DNA from 2 places in the Rhizobium sp. CFBP 8752 genome. Region 1 is predicted to be linked to the other one. Evidence: predicted binding sites of a transcription regulator. Region 1 holds the regulator's gene; the other holds the start of a gene.
What was found. The regulator PhoB, encoded in region 1, activates phosphate uptake and scavenging genes when phosphate is short. The targets are predictions, from matches to a motif close to TGTCATNNANCTGTCAT.
Positions count from the first base shown of each region.

Region 1 (4,209 bases):
CTATCTTGAAGAGTTTGCCCCGAAGAACCGGTTCACCGACCTGATCGAGGTCAACATCAACAATCTCGCAGCGGTCCCGTCGATCGTCTACGGTCTGTTGGGTCTCGCGGTCTTCATCAACTTCATGGGCCTGCCGCGCTCGGCCTCGCTGGTCGGCGGCCTGGTGCTGACGCTGATGACGCTTCCGACCATTATCATCGCCACCCGCGCGGCACTGAAAGCAGTGCCACCGTCGATCCGTGCTGCAGCGCTCGGGCTCGGTGCCTCGAAGATGCAGACCATCTTCCACCATGTCCTGCCGCTTGCCATGCCCGGTATCCTGACCGGTACGATCATCGGCCTCGCGCACGCCCTTGGCGAAACCGCGCCGCTCCTCTTGATCGGCATGGTCGCCTTCGTGGCGAACTATCCGACCACGCCGATGGATCCGTCGACAGCGCTGCCGGTACAGATCTACATGTGGGCTAACGAGGCGGAACGCGCCTTCGTTGAACGAACCTCGGGAGCGATCATGATCCTGCTCCTGTTCCTGATCTTGATGAATGTTGGCGCAATTCTCTTGCGACGCCGCTTCGAACGGCGTTGGTAGAGGAAGGGGGAAGCAATGAACATGATGTCAGAAGCTGCAGTTGAGAAGGCGCTGGACAAGAAAATGAACGACGTTGCATATAAGATGATCGGCAAGGATGTCTCCGTTTATTACGGTGACAAGCGCGCTCTTTATGACGTGAACCTGAATGTCCGCCAAAATACCGTCACTGCTTTGATCGGTCCGTCTGGCTGCGGCAAGTCCACCTTCCTGCGCACGATGAACCGCATGAACGACACGATCGAGGGTTGCCGCGTCACCGGCAAGATCACGCTCGACGGCGACGATATCTACGACAAGGAAATCGACGTCGTGGAGCTGCGTGCCCGGGTCGGCATGGTGTTCCAAAAGCCGAACCCGTTCCCGAAGTCGATCTACGAGAACATTGCCTACGGTCCCCGCATCCACGGTCTTGCCCGCGGCAAGACGGAAATGGACGCGATCGTCGAGGCAAGCCTGCAGCGCGCCGGCCTCTGGGCAGAAGTCAAGGATCGCCTGCATGAAGGCGGTACCGGCCTTTCCGGCGGTCAGCAGCAGCGCCTTTGCATCGCCCGTGCGATCGCCGTTTCGCCTGAAGTCATTCTGATGGACGAGCCGTGCTCGGCACTCGACCCCATCGCCACGGCCAAGGTCGAGGAACTGATCCACGAACTGCGCGCCAACTACACGATCGTGATCGTCACCCACTCGATGCAGCAGGCGGCCCGCGTTTCACAGCGCACGGCAATGTTCCATCTCGGCCACCTGGTCGAGGAAAACGATACCGACAAGATGTTCACCAATCCGGATGACCAGCGCACCCAGGATTACATCATGGGCCGCTTCGGCTGATGCGGGCGCAGAGCCCGTCAGCCGCAACTGCAGACATCAAGGATCAGACACATGGTTTCGACCCATATTCTCTCGGCCTATGACGAGGAACTGAAATACCTGAACCGCCGGATCTCCGAAATGGGCGGCCTGGCGGAGCAGATGTGCGGTGACGCCGTGCGTGCGCTCGTCAACTCCGACTCGGCGCTGGCCCAGAAGGTCATCTCGGACGACGTCATTCTCGACCATGCCGAGCGCGATATCCAGGACAAGGCGATCGTCACCATCGCCAAGCGCCAGCCGATGGCGGCCGACCTTCGCGAAATCATCGGCACGCTGCGCATTGCAGCTGACCTGGAACGCGTCGGCGACCTTGGTAAGAACACCGCCAAGCGCGTGCTCGCCGTGCAGGGAACAGGCGTCCCGCGCAAGCTCGCCCGTGGTCTGGAGCATCTTTCCGAACTGGCGCTGGTGCAGCTCAAGGACGTTCTTGATGTCTTCGCCAACCGCTCCGCGGAAAAAGCCGAAATCATCCGCCAGCGCGATGAAGAGATTGACGCGATGTACACCTCGCTGTTCCGCGAACTCCTCACCTACATGATGGAGGATCCGCGCAACATCACCACCTGCACCCATCTCCTGTTCTGCGCCAAGAACATCGAGCGCATCGGCGACCACGCGACCAATATCGCCGAGACCATCTACTACATCGCGACCGGCGCACAGCCGGAGGGCGAACGTCCGAAGGACGATACGTCCAACATGCTCGGCTCCGCCGGGACATGATGCAGCTCTCCCGAAATCGCCTGCCGGTTTCGGGACGATAACTGCCAAAACCAATGACCTGAAGCAGCGCGAGCGGATCTGGCGGATCTAAGTGCAGTTCGGGACGAGTGACGGAGCAAGTCGGAATGCAGCCGAAGATCGCAGTCGTGGAAGACGAAGAGGCCCTCAGCGTCCTCCTTCGGTATAACCTGGAGGCCGAGGGTTACGAGGTCGATACCGTGCTTCGCGGTGACGAAGCGGAAATCAGGCTTCAGGAGCGCGTTCCGGATCTTCTCATTCTCGACTGGATGCTGCCGGGCGTTTCAGGCATCGAACTCTGCCGTCGCCTGCGTATGCGGCCGGAGACGGAACGCCTGCCGATCATCATGCTGACGGCGCGCGGCGAAGAAAGCGAGCGCGTTCGCGGGCTTGCCACCGGCGCAGACGACTATGTGGTCAAGCCTTTCTCGACGCCGGAACTGATGGCCCGCGTCAAGGCGATGCTGCGCCGTGCCCGACCGGAGGTCCTTTCGAGCGTCCTCAAATGCGGCGATATCGAACTCGATCGCGAAACCCATCGCGTTCACCGCAAGAGCCGCGAAGTTCGCCTCGGGCCGACAGAGTTTAGACTTCTGGAATTCCTGATGGCGTCGCCCAGCCGCGTCTTTTCGCGCTCGCAGTTGCTCGACGGCGTCTGGGGCCATGACATCTATGTCGACGAACGCACCGTCGACGTGCATGTGGGGCGCCTGCGGAAGGCACTCAACTTCTCCAACATGCAGGACGTCATCCGCACGGTCCGCGGTGCCGGCTACTCGATGGAAGCCTGAGCACCGCGTCTCCTAGCCGGCAGCGTCATGGCAATGACACCGGCCACCACGCAGGCCAGGCCGAGCCAGGCTGTCGAGGCAAGCGTTTCGCCGAGAAACACGACACCGATGCCAACGCCGATCGGCACCCGCAGATAGGCCTGCGCCGTCGTGCCGACGGAGCCGAGCGTCTGCACGAGCCGGAAATAGATGACGAAGGCGAGCGCCGTCGAAAATACCGCGAGCGCCAACAGGGCGAGCATGGAATCGGTGCTGGGAGTCAGCGTCCAGGGTCTGTCGACCACGAGGCTCACGGGAATGAGGATGGCCGCGCCTGCAATCAGCGATCCCGCGGCGGGCATCATCGGGTCCAATCCCTTAAAATTCTTGCCGAAGATGGCAGCCGCCGCATAGCAGATCGTCGCCGCCACGATGGCGAGTTGAGCCCAGAGGTTCTCGCCCGAGCCGGCAAGCGCCTCAATGCCGACGATCAGGCATATGCCGACAATGCCTGCGGCAACTCCAAACAGCTTGGCCGCAGAGACGCTTTCATGGCGCGTGATCAGCGCCGTCAGCAGAAACGCGAAGATCGGTGTCGTGGAACTCAAAATGGTGGCAAGGCCCGCATCGGTCGTCTGTTCGGCCCAGGCAATCAGGGTGAAGGGGACCGCGCTGTTGAGGCAGGCCTGAACCGTGAAAAGCTTCCAGGTCTGCCGGTCGGTCGGCAGCTTCAATCCGCGAAGGCGTAGTGCCGCAGCGAGAATGAGCCCGGCGACCAGTGTTCTGACGGCAATAAAGGTGACAGGCGAAATCGTCTCCACACCGACTTTGATCAGCGTGTAGGACGCGCCCCAAAGCGTCGCGAGCGTGAGGAGCAGCAACAGATCCGTTGCCATGCTTGTTTTAGTGTCCGCCATTCCAGTTCCTATCCCCATCCATGCAATCTCCGCCCCTCTTAGCGGAGAGAGGAAAAGAAATGCTTCGGCGACGGCCGAACCGTTGACCGCTGACGGCAAAGTTTTCCGGTGCTAGAACCGGATCATGTCCAATATGGTTTCAGGAAACACGATTGCGGAGGTTGCAAGCCTGATCGGCGATGTCGCGCGCGCCAACATGCTGTCCGCGCTGATGGGCGGACAGGCGCTGACGGCAGGCGAACTGGCACGCCACGCCGGCGTCACCGCGCAGACCACCAGCGGCCATCTCGGCAAACTGGCGCAGGCTCGCCTGATCGAG
Region 1 covers NZ_JACYUZ010000003.1:126,973-131,181, reverse strand. Annotated here, with positions in the region: gene pstA (phosphate ABC transporter permease PstA) at 1-589, shown strand, start outside; gene pstB (phosphate ABC transporter ATP-binding protein PstB) at 605-1,420, shown strand; gene phoU (phosphate signaling complex protein PhoU) at 1,472-2,185, shown strand; gene phoB (phosphate regulon transcriptional regulator PhoB) at 2,311-2,994, shown strand; gene IFT59_RS16560 (DMT family transporter) at 2,976-3,890, opposite strand; gene IFT59_RS16555 (ArsR/SmtB family transcription factor) at 4,015-4,209, shown strand, end outside.

Region 2 (4,209 bases), on a different contig from region 1:
ACGAAGCCTGCCGCCGCATAGGTTCCGAACGTGCCGCCCGGGCGGGTGCGGTCGAACAGTGCCTTCATGAGATCCGGCGACCACATGTCCGGATTGCGCGACGGCGCAAAGCCATCAAGGAACCAGGCGTCGAAATTGGCCTCCGCAGCCGTGACGCCATCGAGCGCCTGGCCGCAGACAACCGTCAGCGTCGTCTGCTCGTCGAGGTCGATGGTGATCCGGCCGCTCGGCTGATCCGGCCATGCAGCCGTCAGTGCCTGCCGTTGCGCGTCGATTTCCGGCCATCGCGCCAGTGCCCGCCCGATCTCGTCGCGTTGCATCGGATAGAGTTCGAACGATGTGAAATGCAGCCGTGTGCCGGGTTTGCGGAAAAGCGCCCACTGGCGCCAGGTCTCGCAGGCGTTGAGGCCGGTGCCGAAACCGAGTTCGCCGATCCGGAACGTGTCTTCGGTCGGTGACATGTCGTTCCAGCGCTCCGGCAGGCCGTTTCCCGCCAGAAACACATGGCCGCATTCCAGGCGGCCATCGGTGCGGCAATAAAAGTGGTCGCCAAATTCCGTCGAATACGGCATATCGCCGTCATGCCAATCAAGCGCCGGTGCTTCAGGCGTGGCGTCGTCTTTTACAATTTCGGGATCGTGATTGCTCATGGAAGATGCGGATAATCCTCGAGGTCCCCGGGGTCAATCGCCAGCAATGCCTCATCTCCCCGATGATCATGTCGATCTCCTGATCATCGGCGGCGGCATCATGGGCCTCTGGGCCGCGGTCAAGGCGGAACGGCTTGGCATCCGCACCCTTTTGGTCGAAGCGGGACGGTTGGGGCAGGGTGCCAGCGGCGGCATTTTGGGCGCGCTGATGTCGCATGTGCCCGACCGCTGGAACGACAAGAAACAGGCCCAGTTCGACTCGCTCGTCGCCCTCGAAGACGAAGTTTCGCGGCTGGAAGCCGAGACGGGGCTGTCCTGCGGCTATCGCCGCTCCGGCAGGTTGATCCCGCTGCCGAAACCGCATCTCAGACCCATCGCCCTTCGCCACCAGCAGGAAGCCGAGATCAACTGGCGGCACGACGGCGATCCTTTCCACTGGCATGTGCTCGATGCGTCGCCCTTCGAGGGATGGCCGGATCCGGCCTTTACCGAAGCCGGCATCGTGCACGACACGTTTGCCGCCCGCGTTTCCCCCCGCCATCTGATGGCAGCGCTCGCCGCCGTCCTTGGCAACGCCCGGCATGTCAGCGTGATCGAAGGACTGCCGGCGGAGCGGATCGACCCTGTCGCAAACCGCGTCGAATTTGCCGATGGACGCTCGATCGGTTTCGGCCATTGCATGATTGCGGCCGGTCCGCAGTCGTTTCCGCTGCTCGGGCCCCTGTCTCCATCCATCTCGGTTCCGCTGGGACAGCCGGTGAAGGGGCAGGCGGCGCTGTTGAAGGCCGATATCGATCCGTCGCTGCCGATCCTGTTTCTCAACGGGCTCTATGTCATCGCCCATGACGATGGCCACGTGGCGGTCGGGAGCACCAGCGAGGAGGAATTCGACGCACCGTTTGCCACCGACGCAAAGCTGGACGATCTCGTGGCCCGCGCCCGCGCGCTCGTGCCGGCACTTTCCGGTGCGGAAGTGGTCGAGCGCTGGGCCGGCTTGAGGCCCAAGGCGATCGGTCGGGAGCCGATGGTCGGTCCGCATCCCGACCATCCACGCGTCATTGCTCTCACCGGCGGCTTCAAGGTCAGCTTCGGGCTTGCCCACAGGCTTGCGGATGCCGCGCTCGGTTTCGTCATCTGCCAAGAGCACTCGCTTCCCGAGAGTTTTATACTTTCGGATCATCTTTCGGTTGCTGCGCGTTAAACGCGCGTTTCGGCCCTTTCTCGTCGTTAATCTGTCACGCAAATCGCGTAACCCAATTCGTGGGGTTGATGAGCATGCGTGAATAAACGAACAGGGGCAGAAAAGGTGACGCATGCGCTACGCACTCTATTTTACGCCACCTGCGCATGATCCGCTGACGCTTGCTGCGGCGCAATGGCTCGGCCGCAGTGCCTATTCCGGCGAGGCGATGGAGCCGCCCGAGATCTGCAACCTTGGTTTGCACGAGATCGCCTATCATACCGCGCTGCCACGCCGCTGCGGTTTTCACGCCACGCTGAAGGCGCCGTTCCGGCTGGCGCCCGATATTACCGAACAGATGCTGCTGCGCCATCTGATGCGCTTTGCCGGTGCCCATGATCCGTTCGAACTGCCGCCTCTCGAAGTGGCGCGGCTCGGCAATTATTTCGGGCTCGTGCCGGCGCTTCCCTGCGAGCGGATGCGGTTTCTCGCCTGCGCCGTCGTGCAGGAATTCGATGCGTTTCGGGCGCCTCTCTCGGAAGGCGAACTGGAACGCGCCGATCCCGGCGATCTCTCGGCACCGCAGTTTTCCAATCTTCATCGCTGGGGCAACCCTTACGTGATGGAAGAATACCGCTTTCACATGACGCTGACGGGCCCGATGACACCGGCCGAGATGCCGCGTTTCGAAACGGCCTTGCGCGCCCATTTCAATCCGTATCTGCTGCGTCCCCTGGAAATCGCCAATATCGCGCTGTTCGTCGAGAATGAGCCCGGTGCGCCGTTCCATGTGCATTCTCTGCATCCGATGGGGCGCGTTTCCGCCCGCAAGATCGCCTGAGCGATCACGTTCAGTCTCGACATCGGCGGAAAGGCTGGGCTACCTTCCACAAGAGATAATCGAGGTGGACCATGCCCATAACCATAAAAGACTATCCCCGCGACCTCGTCGGCTACGGCCGCCACACGCCTGATCCGAAATGGCCCGGCGGCGCCAATATCGCCGTGCAATTCGTGATCAATTACGAAGAGGGCGGCGAAAGCTCGATCCTGGATGATGATCCGGCGTCGGAAAACTTGCTGTCGGAGATCGTCGGAGCCGCCGCATGGCCGGGCCAGCGCAATCTCAACATGGAATCGATCTACGAATACGGTTCGCGCGCCGGCTTCTGGCGGCTGCACCGGCTGTTTACCGAACTGAAGGTGCAGACCACCGTCTATGGCGTCACGCTTGCCATGGCCCGTAACCCCGAGGCCGTCGCTGCCATGAAGGAAGCCGGTTGGGAAATCGCCAGCCACGGTTATCGCTGGCTCGAATACAAGGATTTCGACGAAGCACGGGAACGCGAACACATCCATGAGGCGGTGCGCCTGCATACGGAGCTTACCGGCGAGCGTCCCTACGGCATGTATCAGGGCAAGCCATCCGACAACACGCTGAGGCTCGTGATGGAAGAGGGCGGTTTTCTCTACTCGTCCGACAGCTATGCCGACGATCTGCCCTATTGGCTTCAGGGGCTGGATGGCAAGCCATTCCTGATCATCCCCTATACGCTGGAAACCAACGACATGCGCTTTGCCACGCCGCAGGGTTTCAACACCGGCGATCAGTTCTTCACCTATCTCAAGGATGCGTTCGACACGCTTTACCGGGAAGGCGAGGAGGGGGCGGCAAAGATGCTGTCGGTCGGTCTCCACTGCCGCCTCGTCGGGCGTCCGGGTCGCATAGCGGCACTGCGCCGGTTCATGGAATACGTGCTTTCCCACGACAAGGTCTGGCTGCCGCAACGCATCGAGATCGCCCGCCACTGGCACGCTCACCACAAGCCCTCAGATGCGTCTATGACCAGCACGGTGGCTGCCCGATGACCGCCCGCAACGATTTCGTCGCGACCTTCGGTGGCGTGTTCGAACATTCGCCCTTTATTGCCGAGCGCGCCTATGACGGCGGCATGATTTTCGTGCCGCTGACGGCGAAGGGCGTGCATGAGGCGATGGTGGCGGTGTTTCGCGCCGCGGACCCGCAGGAGAAACTCGGCATCCTCAACGCCCATCCGGACCTCGCCGGCAAGCTCGCGATCGCCGGCGGACTGACGCAAGAGAGCAAAAGCGAACAGGCCGGCGCCGGCCTCGATCGTCTGAGCCCTGATGAGCACGCACGTTTCACTGAACTCAACGCCGCCTATGTCGCAAAATTCGGCTTCCCCTTCATCATCGCCGTGAAAGGCCTGACCCGGGACGACATCCTCGCCGCCTTCGAGACCCGCGTCGGCAACGACGCCGATCAGGAGTTTGCGACCGCTTGCGCCCAGGTGGAAAGGATCGCGCATCTGCGGCTGCTGGCGCTTTTGCCGGAGAAGTGAGGCGTTTGCTTTCTTC
Region 2 covers NZ_JACYUZ010000001.1:938,986-943,194, forward strand. Annotated here, with positions in the region: gene mnmD (tRNA (5-methylaminomethyl-2-thiouridine)(34)-methyltransferase MnmD) at 1-650, opposite strand, end outside; gene IFT59_RS04520 (NAD(P)/FAD-dependent oxidoreductase) at 649-1,851, shown strand; gene IFT59_RS04525 (DUF1045 domain-containing protein) at 1,964-2,671, shown strand; gene puuE (allantoinase PuuE) at 2,743-3,699, shown strand; gene uraD (2-oxo-4-hydroxy-4-carboxy-5-ureidoimidazoline decarboxylase) at 3,696-4,193, shown strand.
Region 2: the regulator PhoB is predicted to act here: its motif matches at 1,873-1,889, upstream of IFT59_RS04525 (DUF1045 domain-containing protein).